DNA from 2 places in the Streptomyces sp. JH002 genome. Region 2 is predicted to be linked to the other one. Evidence: riboswitches for the same ligand, from Rfam matches in the RefSeq annotation. Region 2 holds a riboswitch; the other holds the start of a gene.
What was found. Region 2 has a riboswitch for cyclic di-AMP ahead of H7827_RS19080 (transglycosylase family protein). Riboswitches for the same ligand answer to the same signal wherever they lie in the genome.
Positions count from the first base shown of each region.

Region 1 (5,792 bases), 1.2 Mb from region 2:
GGAGACTCGTGCTCCCAGAAACGCAGGACGGTCCACCCCTCGGCGAGCAGTTGTGCGTCCGTCTCCCGGTCCCGTTCGATGTTCCTGTCCAACTTCCTCTGCCACCAAGCCTCGTTGGCCTTTGGGCGCGTCGCGTGCTGGGGGCATCCGTGCCAGAAACACCCATCCACGAAAACCGCGACCTTGGGGCCCGGGAAGGCGATGTCGATGGTTCGGCGCGCCATCCCGGGGACCCGTCGGTGCAGTCGGTATCGATGGCCCCTGGCGTGCAGCAGTTGCCTGATGGCCACTTCCGGTCCGGTGTTACGGCTGGCCTGCCTGCTCATGCGGGAGGACACGGAAGTGGAGGACGGACTCGGGCGTGGATCGTCGCCCGGGGAACCCTGGCCCACGCGCCCTCCTTCGATCGTTCGGCCGTTACGGCCGAACGATCGTATGTGATCCGGAAGCCTCGACCGAGTCGGCCGTCAGGCCGAGGCGTTTGTCAGGGTGGTGAGGTCTGCTTCGGTGAGGGTCAGGGTGGTGGACTTCAGGAGTGGGGGGAGCTGGTCGGGGGTGCGGGCGCTGGCGATGGGGGCGGTGATGGTGGGCCGGGCCGCCAGCCAGGCCAGGGCGATGGTGGAGAGTTCGGCGTTGTGGGCCATCGCCACCTCGTCCAGGGCGGACAGCACGGCGCGGCCCCGGTCCGTGTCCAGGTGGCGGGCGGCCGCGGTCGAGCGGGCGCTGGTGACGGGGGCGCCGGGGCGGTACTTGCCGGTCAGGAAGCCGCTGGCCAGGGCCGAGTACGGCATGACCGCCAACCCGTGGCGGGCGGCCAGGTCCGCCAGGGGCCCTTCGTAGCTGTCCCGGGACATCAGGTGGTAGCGGGGCTGGAGGGCGGTGTAGCGGGCCTTGTTCTCCCGGGTGGAGAAGGCCAGCGAGTCCTCCAGACGGGCCGGGGAGATGTTGGAGGCGCCGATCTCGCGGACCTTGCCCGCGCGGACCAGGTCGTCCAGGGCCGTGATGATCTCCGACACCTCGACGGACTCGTCGTCGAAGTGGGTGTAGTAGAGGTCGATGTGGTCCACGCCCAGGCGGCGCAGTGAGGCGTCCGCCGCCGCCTTGATGGTGTCGGCCGACAGGCCCATGTGCTCCGGGTGGCGGCCCACCTTGGTGGCCACCACCACATCGTCGCGCCGGCCGCGGCGCGCCAGCCAGCGGCCGATGACCGTCTCGGACTCGCCGCCGCGGTGGCCGTCCACCCAGGACGAGTAGGCGTCGGCGGTGTCGATGAAGTTCTCGCCGGCCGCGACGTACGCGTCCAGTACCGCGAAGGACTCGGCCTCGTCCGCCGTCCAGCCGAAGACATTGCCGCCCAGGCAGAGCCCGGACACCTGAAGATCGCCGATGGGGTTCATGGCGGTCAGGGTATGCCGCCGGCCCTGGTGTCGGGGGGAGTCACCAGGGCCGGCGGCGGTGTGGGGGGATGGTCGTTGGCCGGTCAGACCGCCTGGCCCTTGCCACGCAGCCAGGCCAGCGGGTCGATCGGGTCACCGCCGCCGGGGCGGACCTCCAGGTGCAGGTGCGGCCCCGAGGAGTTCCCGGTGGAGCCGACCCGGCCGATGGTGTCGCCGGTGTCGACGGCCTGTCCCGCGGTGACGTTCATCGAGGAGAGGTGGCAGTACCAGAGTTCGGTGCCGTCCTCCTGCTCGATGATGATGCGGTAGCCGTACGAGCCGGCCCAGGCGGCTTCCTTGACGGTGCCGGTGTGCACGTTCTTCACGGGCGTGCCGGTGGGGGCGGCGAAGTCGGTGCCGGTGTGGGTCGAGGACCACATGGAGCCGCTGGCGCCGAAGCTGGAGGACAGCGTGTAGGTGGTGAGGGGGATGGTGTAGCTGGCGCGCAGCTCCGCGAGGCGGCGCTCCTCCTCCAGGCGCTGGCGCTCCTCCTCCAGGCGCTGGCGCTCCTCCTCGGCCTCGCGCTGCCGCTGCTCCTCGGCGAGCCGCTCGGCCTCGGCGAGTTCGGCGGCGGCGGCGATGGCGTCGCTCTGCGCGCCGGCCAGGATCTGGGCGTGCTCGGCGGCCTGGGCTGTGGCCTCCTGCTCCTCGGCCTGCTGGAGGATGCGGGCGCGCAGCGCCTCGCCGGCGTCCTGGGCCTCGGTGAAGGCGGTCACCGAGGTGGTGTCCTGCGCCTCGGGCTCGCTCTCCGGGGAGGAGATCAGGTCGCTGAGGACGGGGATCTGGTCGGGGATGGAACGCACGGAGTCGAGGCCGGGTACGGAACCCGTGCCGCCCTCCTGGGCGGTGGCCATGCCGCCGGCGCCGACGGCGGCGAACATGCCGACGCCGAGGACCGCGCGGCTGCGTGCCATGGTGCCGCCGCGCTGCCGGGCGACCCGGTGCCGGCCGCGCACGGGGCGCAGGGTCTCGGCGCTGGGGTTCCACTCGGTACGGGGCTCGTCCTCGATGGTCTGCGGCCCGTAGTAGGCGGGGTGGGACCCGTGCGGGTTCGACGCCACGGAGGCGTTCTCCTTTCCTTCCTTCGCCGACCGGGTTAGCTGACGGGTTCGGAGCAGGAAGGTCTCCTACGGACGGTGGGCCGTCCGATGCACCCCAAGTGGTGGTTCCCCGGTTCCCGGCGCGCTGGTGGCGTGCCGTGGATTAGGCGGTACAGCACGACCGCCGTCTTGGCGACGGCGGAGACGACCGCGCTGCGTTATCGAACGTTAATAGACGGCCCGCCGTAATTCCAAGTGGATCTGGGAATTGGGTCAGGCACTTTCCCCCCTCAAACAGGTGTGGATCATGGCAAATTACCCCATAGATTTTTGTTGCTGCCATGGCAAGTGTTTCTGACGGTGTGTCAGTTGTTATCGGAGCGATGTCTTCCGATCACTCACGGTGAAAGGCGTCCCTCCAGCGCGAGTGCCAGCTTCTGGTGCAGCCGTTCCGCCGTCCCCTCCACCGATCCGTTCCCCGCCAGCAGTTGCGCGACCTCCTGCCGCAACTCGCGCGAGAACGCCGGATAGTAGGGGCTCGCCGGACGTGCCCTGGCCTCCTCCAGTGCGCACCACAGCAACTCCGGGTACCCAGACGGCACCTCGCGTACCGCCCCCTCCGCCGGCTCCCCCGGCGCCCGGGGCACCGCCACCGCCGTGACGGCCGCGCAGTCCGGTTCCCGCGGGTCCCCGATGCCGTACGCGTCCCGCAGGGCCGGTGCGAACCCGGCTTCCAGCAGCCTGCGCTGGCTGTCCGGCTCCGCCGTCAGGAAGCGGATCAGCCGTTCGGCGTCCGCCGCCCGCGCGCTGTCGGCCGAGACCGCGAGCGACTGCCCGCCCAGCGCCGCCGCCCCCGGCAGCGGGACCACCCCGAAGTCCGCGCCGTCCGGCAGCGTGGCGTCCAGGTGCTGGTACGCGTACGGCCAGTTCCGCATGAGCACCACCCCCGACGGGTCACCGCCGTCCAGCTCCCCCGTGAACTCGCGCAGCGCGCCGGTCTCGTCCGCCTCCCGGGCCCGTTCGCTCAGCTTGCTGCCGTCCGCGATCCGCAGCAGTTCACTCAGCCCGCGCCGCAGCTCCTCCTCGCTGCCCCGGTATCGCCCCCGCTCGTCGGTCAGCTCCACCCCCACGCTCCAGAACGCCTCCAGCACGTTGACCGTCAGCCCCTCGTAGGGGCGCAGTTGCGTGACGTACAGCGGGTGTTCCTGGCCGCCGGGCCACTGCGCGATCAGCTCGCCGAGCGTCTCGTGGCCCAGCAGTTCCCCCGGTTCGCGGCCGAGCGCGGTCAGCAGGTCCTGCCGGTAGTAGAGGAGTCCGACGTCGGTGTTGAACGGCACGGCGTACGCCCGCTCGCGCCAGCGGCCCGCCTGTGCCGCCTGCGCCAGGAAACCGGCCTCCAGCAGGGTGTCGTCCAGCGGGCGGATCAGACCGGCCTCGGCGAACTCCGGGACCCAGGTGGTGTCCAGGTTCAGCACGTCGAAGTCGGCGCTGCCCGACTGGAGCGCGGCGATCAGCTCACTGTGCTGGCCGCCCTCGGTGCGGGGCAGCTCCACCAGCCGGGCCGGGCGGTTGTCCTCGTCCGCGTTCCAGGCGTCGATCAGCGCCTGCCGTACGCCCTCCCCCTCGCGGCTGGTCAGGTCGGCGCCGCTGACCACCACCAGCGGTCGCCCGTCGTCGACCCGGGCGGGGGCCCGGCCCGGGTCCGGCGCCCCGCTGCATCCGGCCACCACCGACAGCGCCAGCAGCCCCGGCAGCACCCGCGCCCGTACCGCGCCCCGCCGCGTCATCACGGCTCCCAGGGCGCGGTCAGGCCCCGCAGGGTCCCGGCGAGCGCCGCCCCCGGCGACCCCGAACTGTCGAAGCACAGGGCGCCCGAGGCGATGAGCATCCGGTTGTACAGGTGTTCGCAGCCGAGCGAGCCGTAGGAGACGACGGCGACCGGCGGCGCCGCGTCCGCCGGTACGTCCAGCCGCCCGGCACTGTCCTCGTCATCGGTGATCAGCACCACCAGCCGGCCCCGGTCCGCCTCCGCGGCGTCCGGCTCCGGTGTCAGCAGCGCGAGGCCCGCCTCCAGCGCCGGGGTGATCGGGGCGTGCCGTTCCACCGGGGCGAGCGCCCCGATCGCCGTCCGTACCCCGTCGGCCCCGTCGTACGGCGCCAGGCCCCGCACCGTGCGCACCGGATCGGCGCCGCCGCCCGGCGTGGCCAGCACCGCGTACCCGTCCTTTGGCCCCAGCGCCCCGATCGCCGTCCGCAGCAGCGCCGCGTACTGCGCTTCCCGGGCGTACGAACCCGAGGACACGTCCACCACGAACACCACGTCACGCGGCCCCTGCCGGCTCTCCTCCGCGCGCAGATACCCGGCCGCCGCCGCCTCGTCCGGCGCCAGCAGCCGGGGCAGCGCGGGCGCGGTCACGAACGCCTCGTGGTTCAGCGGCGGCGCCTCGATCAGCGCGCGCCGCTCGTCCCGCGGGTCCCGGAAGCCCTGCGCGCCCAGCGCCCGCACCCCCTCCGCCGAGCCCAGCCACGCCCCCAGCCGCCCGATCGCCTCCCGCCGCTCCGCGTCGTCGGCGGCGGCGTGCTCCCAGTGCACGGGCACGAACGTCAGATCGAGCGGCGGTACGTCCCCCGGGTAGTACGCCCGGTACCGCTGGTCCCAGGTCAGCTGGTCGAGATGGGCGCCGGCCGCACCGCTCAGACAGGCCGGACGCCGCTCGGCGCGCACCAGGTCCACCGCCGTCCGCTCCGCCACCAGCAGCGCCGGTGCCGGGGTGGCGGGCCCGCCTCCCGCCGGCCGCGCCAGCGAGCACAGCAGTGCGGCGTCGTCCGCCGGCGGCAGCGGCACGTCCTGGATCCCGCCCGGCCCAGCCGTCATGCCGTGCAGCAGCGCCGCCGCAGACGCTGCGGGGCGGGCCCGTAACACCGTGAGGTCCTGCTCGCCGGCCGCCTCCAGCAACCGTTCCAGCGGCTCGCCCGACCGCCGCAGTCCACCCGGCGGCTCCCCCGGCAGCAGGACGACGGCGGGCGAGGTGGCCACCGTCACCGGCTCCCCCGGGTACGCGGCGCTCTCCGCTCCGTCCACGGCGTCCGCCGTCCCCCGCAGCGCCACCGAGGAGGACGGCAGCCACACATCCGGGCGCGGCCCGATGTCGCGCAGCGGCTGCGCGCACTCCTGCCCCGCCGCGTCCGCCGGGGCGTCGCCCGCGCAGGTGCGCTCCGGCTCCGCCCAGGCGGCCGAGCTGCCCAGCGCCCGGGCGGCGTCCCCGTCGGGGGCCGCGTAGACGAAGGCGTTCAGCTGGCGGCAGCCCGCCGGACG
Region 1 is NZ_CP087989.1:2,933,381-2,939,172, forward strand. It holds gene H7827_RS13215 (very short patch repair endonuclease) at 1-326, opposite strand, end outside; gene H7827_RS13220 (aldo/keto reductase) at 468-1,397, opposite strand; gene H7827_RS13225 (M23 family metallopeptidase) at 1,481-2,497, opposite strand; cyclic di-AMP (ydaO/yuaA leader) riboswitch at 2,507-2,656, opposite strand; gene H7827_RS13230 (extracellular solute-binding protein) at 2,875-4,263, opposite strand; gene H7827_RS13235 (caspase, EACC1-associated type) at 4,263-5,792, opposite strand, start outside.
Region 1: it holds a riboswitch for cyclic di-AMP, as region 2 does, so the genes downstream of both, H7827_RS13225 (M23 family metallopeptidase) here and H7827_RS19080 (transglycosylase family protein) in region 2, are expected to answer to the same signal.

Region 2 (5,792 bases):
CGGGGTGCATCACCGGGATCGCCGCGCGTTCGGCGTGGGTGGACGCCAGCAGGCGGTCGGAGATCGCCCCGACCGTGGCGGCCGGGACGCGGGAGTGGTGGATCGCCGCGGGGTCGTAGGCGGGCAGCTCCAGGGCGATCGCGGCCACCGTGGTCACCGAGCCCGCCAGGCCCACCAGCGTGTCCGCCCCGGTCAGCGGGACGGCTTCCTGGGCCTCGTCCAGGGCCGCGTCGATGTCGGCGGTCAGGGCGGCGATCTGAGCGGCCGTCGGCGGGTCGCTCAGCGCGTGCCGCTCGGTCAGCCGCACGCAGCCGATGTTCACGCTGCGGGCCGCCGTTACCTCGCGGTTCCCCAGTACGAATTCGGTGGAACCACCGCCGATGTCCACCACGAGGGCGGTGCCGGCGCCGGCCAGCTCGCGGGTGGCGCCGGTGTACGACAAGGCGGCCTCTTCCATGCCCGTGATGACTTCCGGCTCGATGCCCAGGATCTCCCGGACGCCGTCCACGAAGTCCGCGCGGTTCTGCGCGTCCCGGGTCGCCGAGGTCGCCGCGAAGCGGATCCGCCCGGCCTCGATGCCGTGCCCCTCGATCGCCGCCGCGTACCGCCGGCACGCCTCCAGGGTGCGCTCCAGCGCCTCGGGGGCCAGCCGCCCGGTGCGGTCCACGCCCTGGCCCAGCCGGACGATCTCCATCCGGCGGTCCAGGTCCTTCAGTTCCCCGGTGGCCGGATCGGCGTCCGCGATCAGCAGCCGGATGGAGTTGGTGCCGCAGTCGATCGCCGCCGCCTTCACGCGCCCGCCCCCTCCGCCGTCGCCGCGCACTCCGTACCGTCCGCGCTCACGCACGGCCCCTTCTTCCACCACTCGGGAAGCATGTCGAGTGCCTCGTCGCCCAGTGGGTTGACCCCGGGGCCCGCCGCCAGGGAGTGCGCCACCAGCACGTGCAGGCACTTCACCCGGTCCGGCATCCCGCCGGCGCTCGGGAAGCCCTCCAGCACCTCGATGGCGTCCCGGCGCGCGAGGTAGTCCTCGTGCGCGGCCCGGTAGGCGTCCGCCAGCTCCGGGTCGGTCGCCAGCCGGGCCGTCATCTCCTTCATCACCCCGTTCGCCTCCAGGGTGCCGATCGCGGAGGCGGCGCGCGGGCAGGTCAGGTAGTACGTGGTGGGGAACGGGCTGCCGTCCTCAAGGCGCGGCGCGGTCTCCACCACATCGGGGTTGCCGCACGGGCAGCGGTGCGCGACCCCGCGCAGTCCGCGCGGGAGCCGGCCCAGCTGGGCCGCCACCGCCGCGGTGTCGCGGTCGGTCGCGGTGTCGCTCTCGGTGTTGTTCGTCATCGCTCTCATCGTGTCAGGGGACGGGGGCCGCTCGGTCGGCCTTGTCGATGCCGTCCCACAGATTGTCGTACCAAGGGCGGTTGGCGGGCGCGCTCCGGTTGCGGAGCCGCTCCGCCTCGCCGTCCTCCTGGGCGCCGGGCGGGGCGGGGAGGATGTAGCCGGTCTCCCCCGGGCGTACGTAGTGCAGATGACGGCGCGCCTGCTGCTCCACGAACGCCGGGTCCTGCCAGCGGGCCTTCTCGTCCCGCAGCTCCTCCACGCGCTCCTCGGCGTCCTGTGCCTTGCGCCGCTCGTCGCCGATCTCCGAGCGCTGCGAGACGTACTCGCGCAGCGGGTAGGCGAGCGCCACGATCAGGGCGCAGATGACCAGCGCCAGCAGCGCCGCGCGGCCGGTGAGCCGGCTGCGGCGCACGGGGCGGCGCAGCCGCTTGTTCTGTGCCCGGTAGACCCGGGCCGCGGCCTGTTCGCCCAGCGCCCTGATCCGGGTCGCGGTGGAGAACCGGTCCCGGTCCGCCGCCACATCAGCCTCCCCGTCACGCCGTCCCGTACCAACAGCTGTCCCCGCCACCGTACGGGACGGGTGGCGGGGACGGTGGCACCGGCGGCCGGGGTTGTCAGCCCTGGAAGCGCGGGAAGGCGCTGCGGCCCGCGTACACGGCCGCGTCGTCCAGGATCTCCTCGATCCGCATCAGCTGGTTGTACTTGGCGACGCGCTCGGAGCGCGCGGGGGCGCCGGTCTTGATCTGGCCGCAGTTGGTGGCGACGGCCAGGTCGGCGATGGTGACGTCCTCGGTCTCGCCGGAGCGGTGGGACATCATGCAGCGGTAGCCGTTGCGCTGGGCCAGCTCGACGGCGTCCAGGGTCTCGGTCAGCGAACCGATCTGGTTGACCTTCACCAGCAGCGCGTTGGCGGTGCCGGAGTCGATGCCGCGCTGGAGGCGCTCGGGGTTGGTGACGAACAGGTCGTCGCCGACGATCTGCACCTTGTCGCCCAGCTGGACGGTGAGGGTGTGCCAGCCCTCCCAGTCGTCCTCGTGCAGCGGGTCCTCGATGGAGACCAGCGGGTACGCCTCGACCAGCTCGGCGTAGTACGCGGTCATCTCCTCGGCGGTGCGGGTCTTGCCCTCGAAGGTGTAGACGCCGTCGCTGTAGAACTCGCTGGCGGCCACGTCCAGGGCGAGCGCGATGTCCTGGCCGGGGGTGTAGCCGGCCTTCTGGATGGCCTCGATGATCAGGTCGAGGGCCTCGCGGTTGGAGTCGAGGTTCGGGGCGAAGCCGCCCTCGTCGCCCAGGCCGGTGGACAGCCCGCGCTCCTTGAGCACGGACTTGAGGGTGTGGTACGTCTCGGCGCCCCAGCGCACGGCTTCCGAGAAGGACTCGGCGCCGATCGGGGCGATCATGAACTCCTGGATGTCGACGTTGGAGTCCGCGTGCGAACCGCCGTTGAGGATGTTCATCATCGGCACCGGCAGCAGGTGCGCGTTGGGGCCGCCCAGGTAGCGGAAGAGCGGCAGGTCGCGGGACTCGGACGCGGCGTGCGCCACGGCCAGCGAGACGCCGAGGATGGCGTTGGCGCCGAGCGAGGACTTGTCGGCGGTGGCGTCGAGGTCGAACATCGCCTGGTCGATCAGGCGCTGCTCGGTGGCGTCATAGCCGACCAGCTCGGGGCCGATCTGCTCGATGACGGCCAGCACGGCCTTCTCCACGCCCTTGCCCTGGTAGCGGCCGGCGTCTCCGTCGCGCAGCTCCAGCGCCTCGAAGGCTCCGGTGGAGGCGCCCGAGGGGACGGCGGCGCGGCCGGTACTGCTGTCGTCGAGGCCAACCTCGACCTCGACCGTGGGGTTGCCTCGCGAGTCGAGGATCTCGCGGGCTACGACGACGTCGATGGACGGCACAAGGTTCTCCTTCGTCTGGATGGACGTCTGTCTTATGGCGTCTTGAAACCCTCTGAGCCTAACCGGCTCCCGTCGTGCCACCGCTCACAAGCTCGCCACAAACTGTGCCGCTGGGGGTGTTGTCGCTGGTCAGAGACGGTTTTCCGGGCAGGCATCTTTTTGTTTACGAGCGGAAGAAAACCCGGCGCGGGGTGGCTGAACGGCAGGTTGCGCTGCCGCTCGCCACCCCGCGCCGGGCGGGAGGATCGTTTCGCCGGTCCTTCGGGTCAGCTCACAGGGCGAGCTGCTGGCCGGGGAAGATCAGGTTGGGGTCATCCCCGACGACCGACTTGTTCTGCTGGTACAGCTGCTGCCAGCTGACGCCGTGGGCGGCGGCGATCTTCGACAGCGAGTCGCCGGCCACCACCGTGTAGGTGTCGCCGGACGCCACGGGGGCGCTCTCCTCGGTGTTCTCGGTGGACTGCGGGGCCGGGGCCGGGGCTTCCTCGACCGGGGCCGGCGTCTCCTCGACCGGGGCCTCCTGCGCCGGGGCGGGAGCCTCGGTGGTGGCGCCGGCGTCCGGGTTCACCTCGGCGGCCGGGCCGCCGGCGGACAGGCCCGCACGGGCGCCGCAGACCGGCCAGGCGCCGGGGCCCTGCATGGACAGCAGCTGCTCGGCGGTGGCGATCTGCTGCTCCTTGGTGGCCTGGTCGGCCTGCGGGGCGTACTGGGTGCCCCCGGCCGCCGCCCACGAGGAGTTCGAGAACTGCAGGCCACCGTAGTAACCGTTGCCGGTGTTGATGGACCAGTCGCCGCCCGACTCGCACTGGGCGACGGCGTCCCAGGTGTCCACGGAGGCGGCCTGGGCGCCGGTGGCACCGATCAGGGGGATGGCGACGGCGGCACCGGTGACGCCGGCGGCGGCCGCGAGACGGGTGGGCTTGGAGGGGCGGCGGTGACGGCCCTTACCGGAGAACAGCATGACGATCCTTCTCACCGGACGCCTGCGAGGTGAGCTGTCGGGTTCGGGTCAGTGAGTTGCCCGGCCGGGGCGGACGGATCCGTCCCGGCTTCACCCCAAGCCGCCCCGGGTCCGGCCCGTTCCGGGGAACGGATCGGTCTCGGTACGGCGTTCCGCCGCCCGGCCGCCTGACGGCCGCCGGGTGACGGACTGGGTCCCCCGCTCCTGCCAAGCGGTTGTGGCGCAGTGGTGGTCCCCCGGCCGGCGGCAGGATTCGGCGTACGGCCAGGGCGCCCGGTGTGTAAATCCGAGCGCTGGACACTAAACACAGGCCGACTAACGATTCAAGAACGATGAAGATCGCGGCGCGGCCTGGGCTTGACTCCGAACGGGGGATGTCTCCGCAGGTCAACGGGGAATCGGACAGTGCGGACCAGTCGGGCGGCATTGCCGCATAACGAGACGATGGTCACACTTAACCCGGTACGGAAGTCGCCGTCCGCATCGGTCCTTTATGCGCCCTTCCCGCCCAACTCAAGCTGCAAACCGGGGACTATATGGTCAGGGTTGTCCCCAATGACCGATTCGTTCGCCTGGTAGAGCGCCGGCCAACCGCCGTCCACCGTGAGCGCGTCGGCGATCTCCGAGAGCGTGTCGCCGGTGAGCACCTCGTACGCGCCGGACGCGGCGTCCTCCGCCGCGGCCTCCTCGGCGCCCTCCTCGGGGGCTTCGCCGGTGGCCGGGTCGGTGCGCTCCCCGTCGCGGTCCGCTGGGCGTTCGGCGTGCCGTCCGGTGCCGTCGGTGTTCTCACCCGGCTGGGCGTCCGGCTCGGGCGCGGCCTCACCCCGGTGGCGGCCGGAGCCGGAGCCGCCGTCCGTCCCGGTGTCGGCGGCGGAGCTGTCCTCCCGCTGCTCGCCGGCGGCGTCGGCCGCCGCGTCCGCGCTCTTGTCCGCGGGCTTCCCGGTGCTCTTGTCGCCGGCCCCGCCGGCCGCCGCGTCGTCCGTCGCCCCCGCGCCGGAGCCGGCGTCCGCCTCGTCCTCGGTGTCCGCCGTCTCCCTGGGGAGGATCTCGCCGATGCCGCTCTCGGTGGCGCCGGGCACCTCTGCGGTGACGTCCGTCTCCTCCTGGCCGCCGGCGCGGTACTCCTGCCACAGACCGGTGGTCACCGCGCAGCCGGGGAACGCGGCCTTGCCCTGCGCCGCCAGCATCCGCTCGGCGACCGTGATCTGCTGCGCCCGCGAGGCGAGGTCGGGCCGCTTGGCGAAGTCGGTGCCCCCGTGCGCCTCCCACTGCGCCAGCGGGATCTGGAACCCGCCGTAGTAGCCGTTGCCCGTGTTGGCGGTCCACACGCCGTCGCTCTCGCACGCGGCGGCGGCGTCCCAGGTCTCGGGGGTCACGGCGTTGGCGGACGTGGCGCCCAGCAGTGGCAGGGCGATGCCCGCTCCGGTGACTCCCGCGGCCACCACGAAAGCGGGGGCCTGCTTGGGACGACGATGACGACCTGTGCCGGAGCGCATGTGACTGCCTCTCGTGCGAACGACATGGAAACGGTGGTGCGGTACTGCGCTGGTGCGGTACTGCGGTGTGCTGCGGTGGTGCGTACTGTCCGGCCGCTGCGGCGC
Region 2 is NZ_CP087989.1:4,151,733-4,157,524, reverse strand. It holds gene H7827_RS19100 (Ppx/GppA phosphatase family protein) at 1-778, opposite strand, end outside; gene H7827_RS19095 (DUF501 domain-containing protein) at 790-1,344, opposite strand; gene H7827_RS19090 (FtsB family cell division protein) at 1,349-1,855, opposite strand; gene eno (phosphopyruvate hydratase) at 1,950-3,230, opposite strand; gene H7827_RS19080 (transglycosylase family protein) at 3,502-4,191, opposite strand; cyclic di-AMP (ydaO/yuaA leader) riboswitch at 4,195-4,340, opposite strand; gene H7827_RS19075 (transglycosylase family protein) at 4,683-5,633, opposite strand.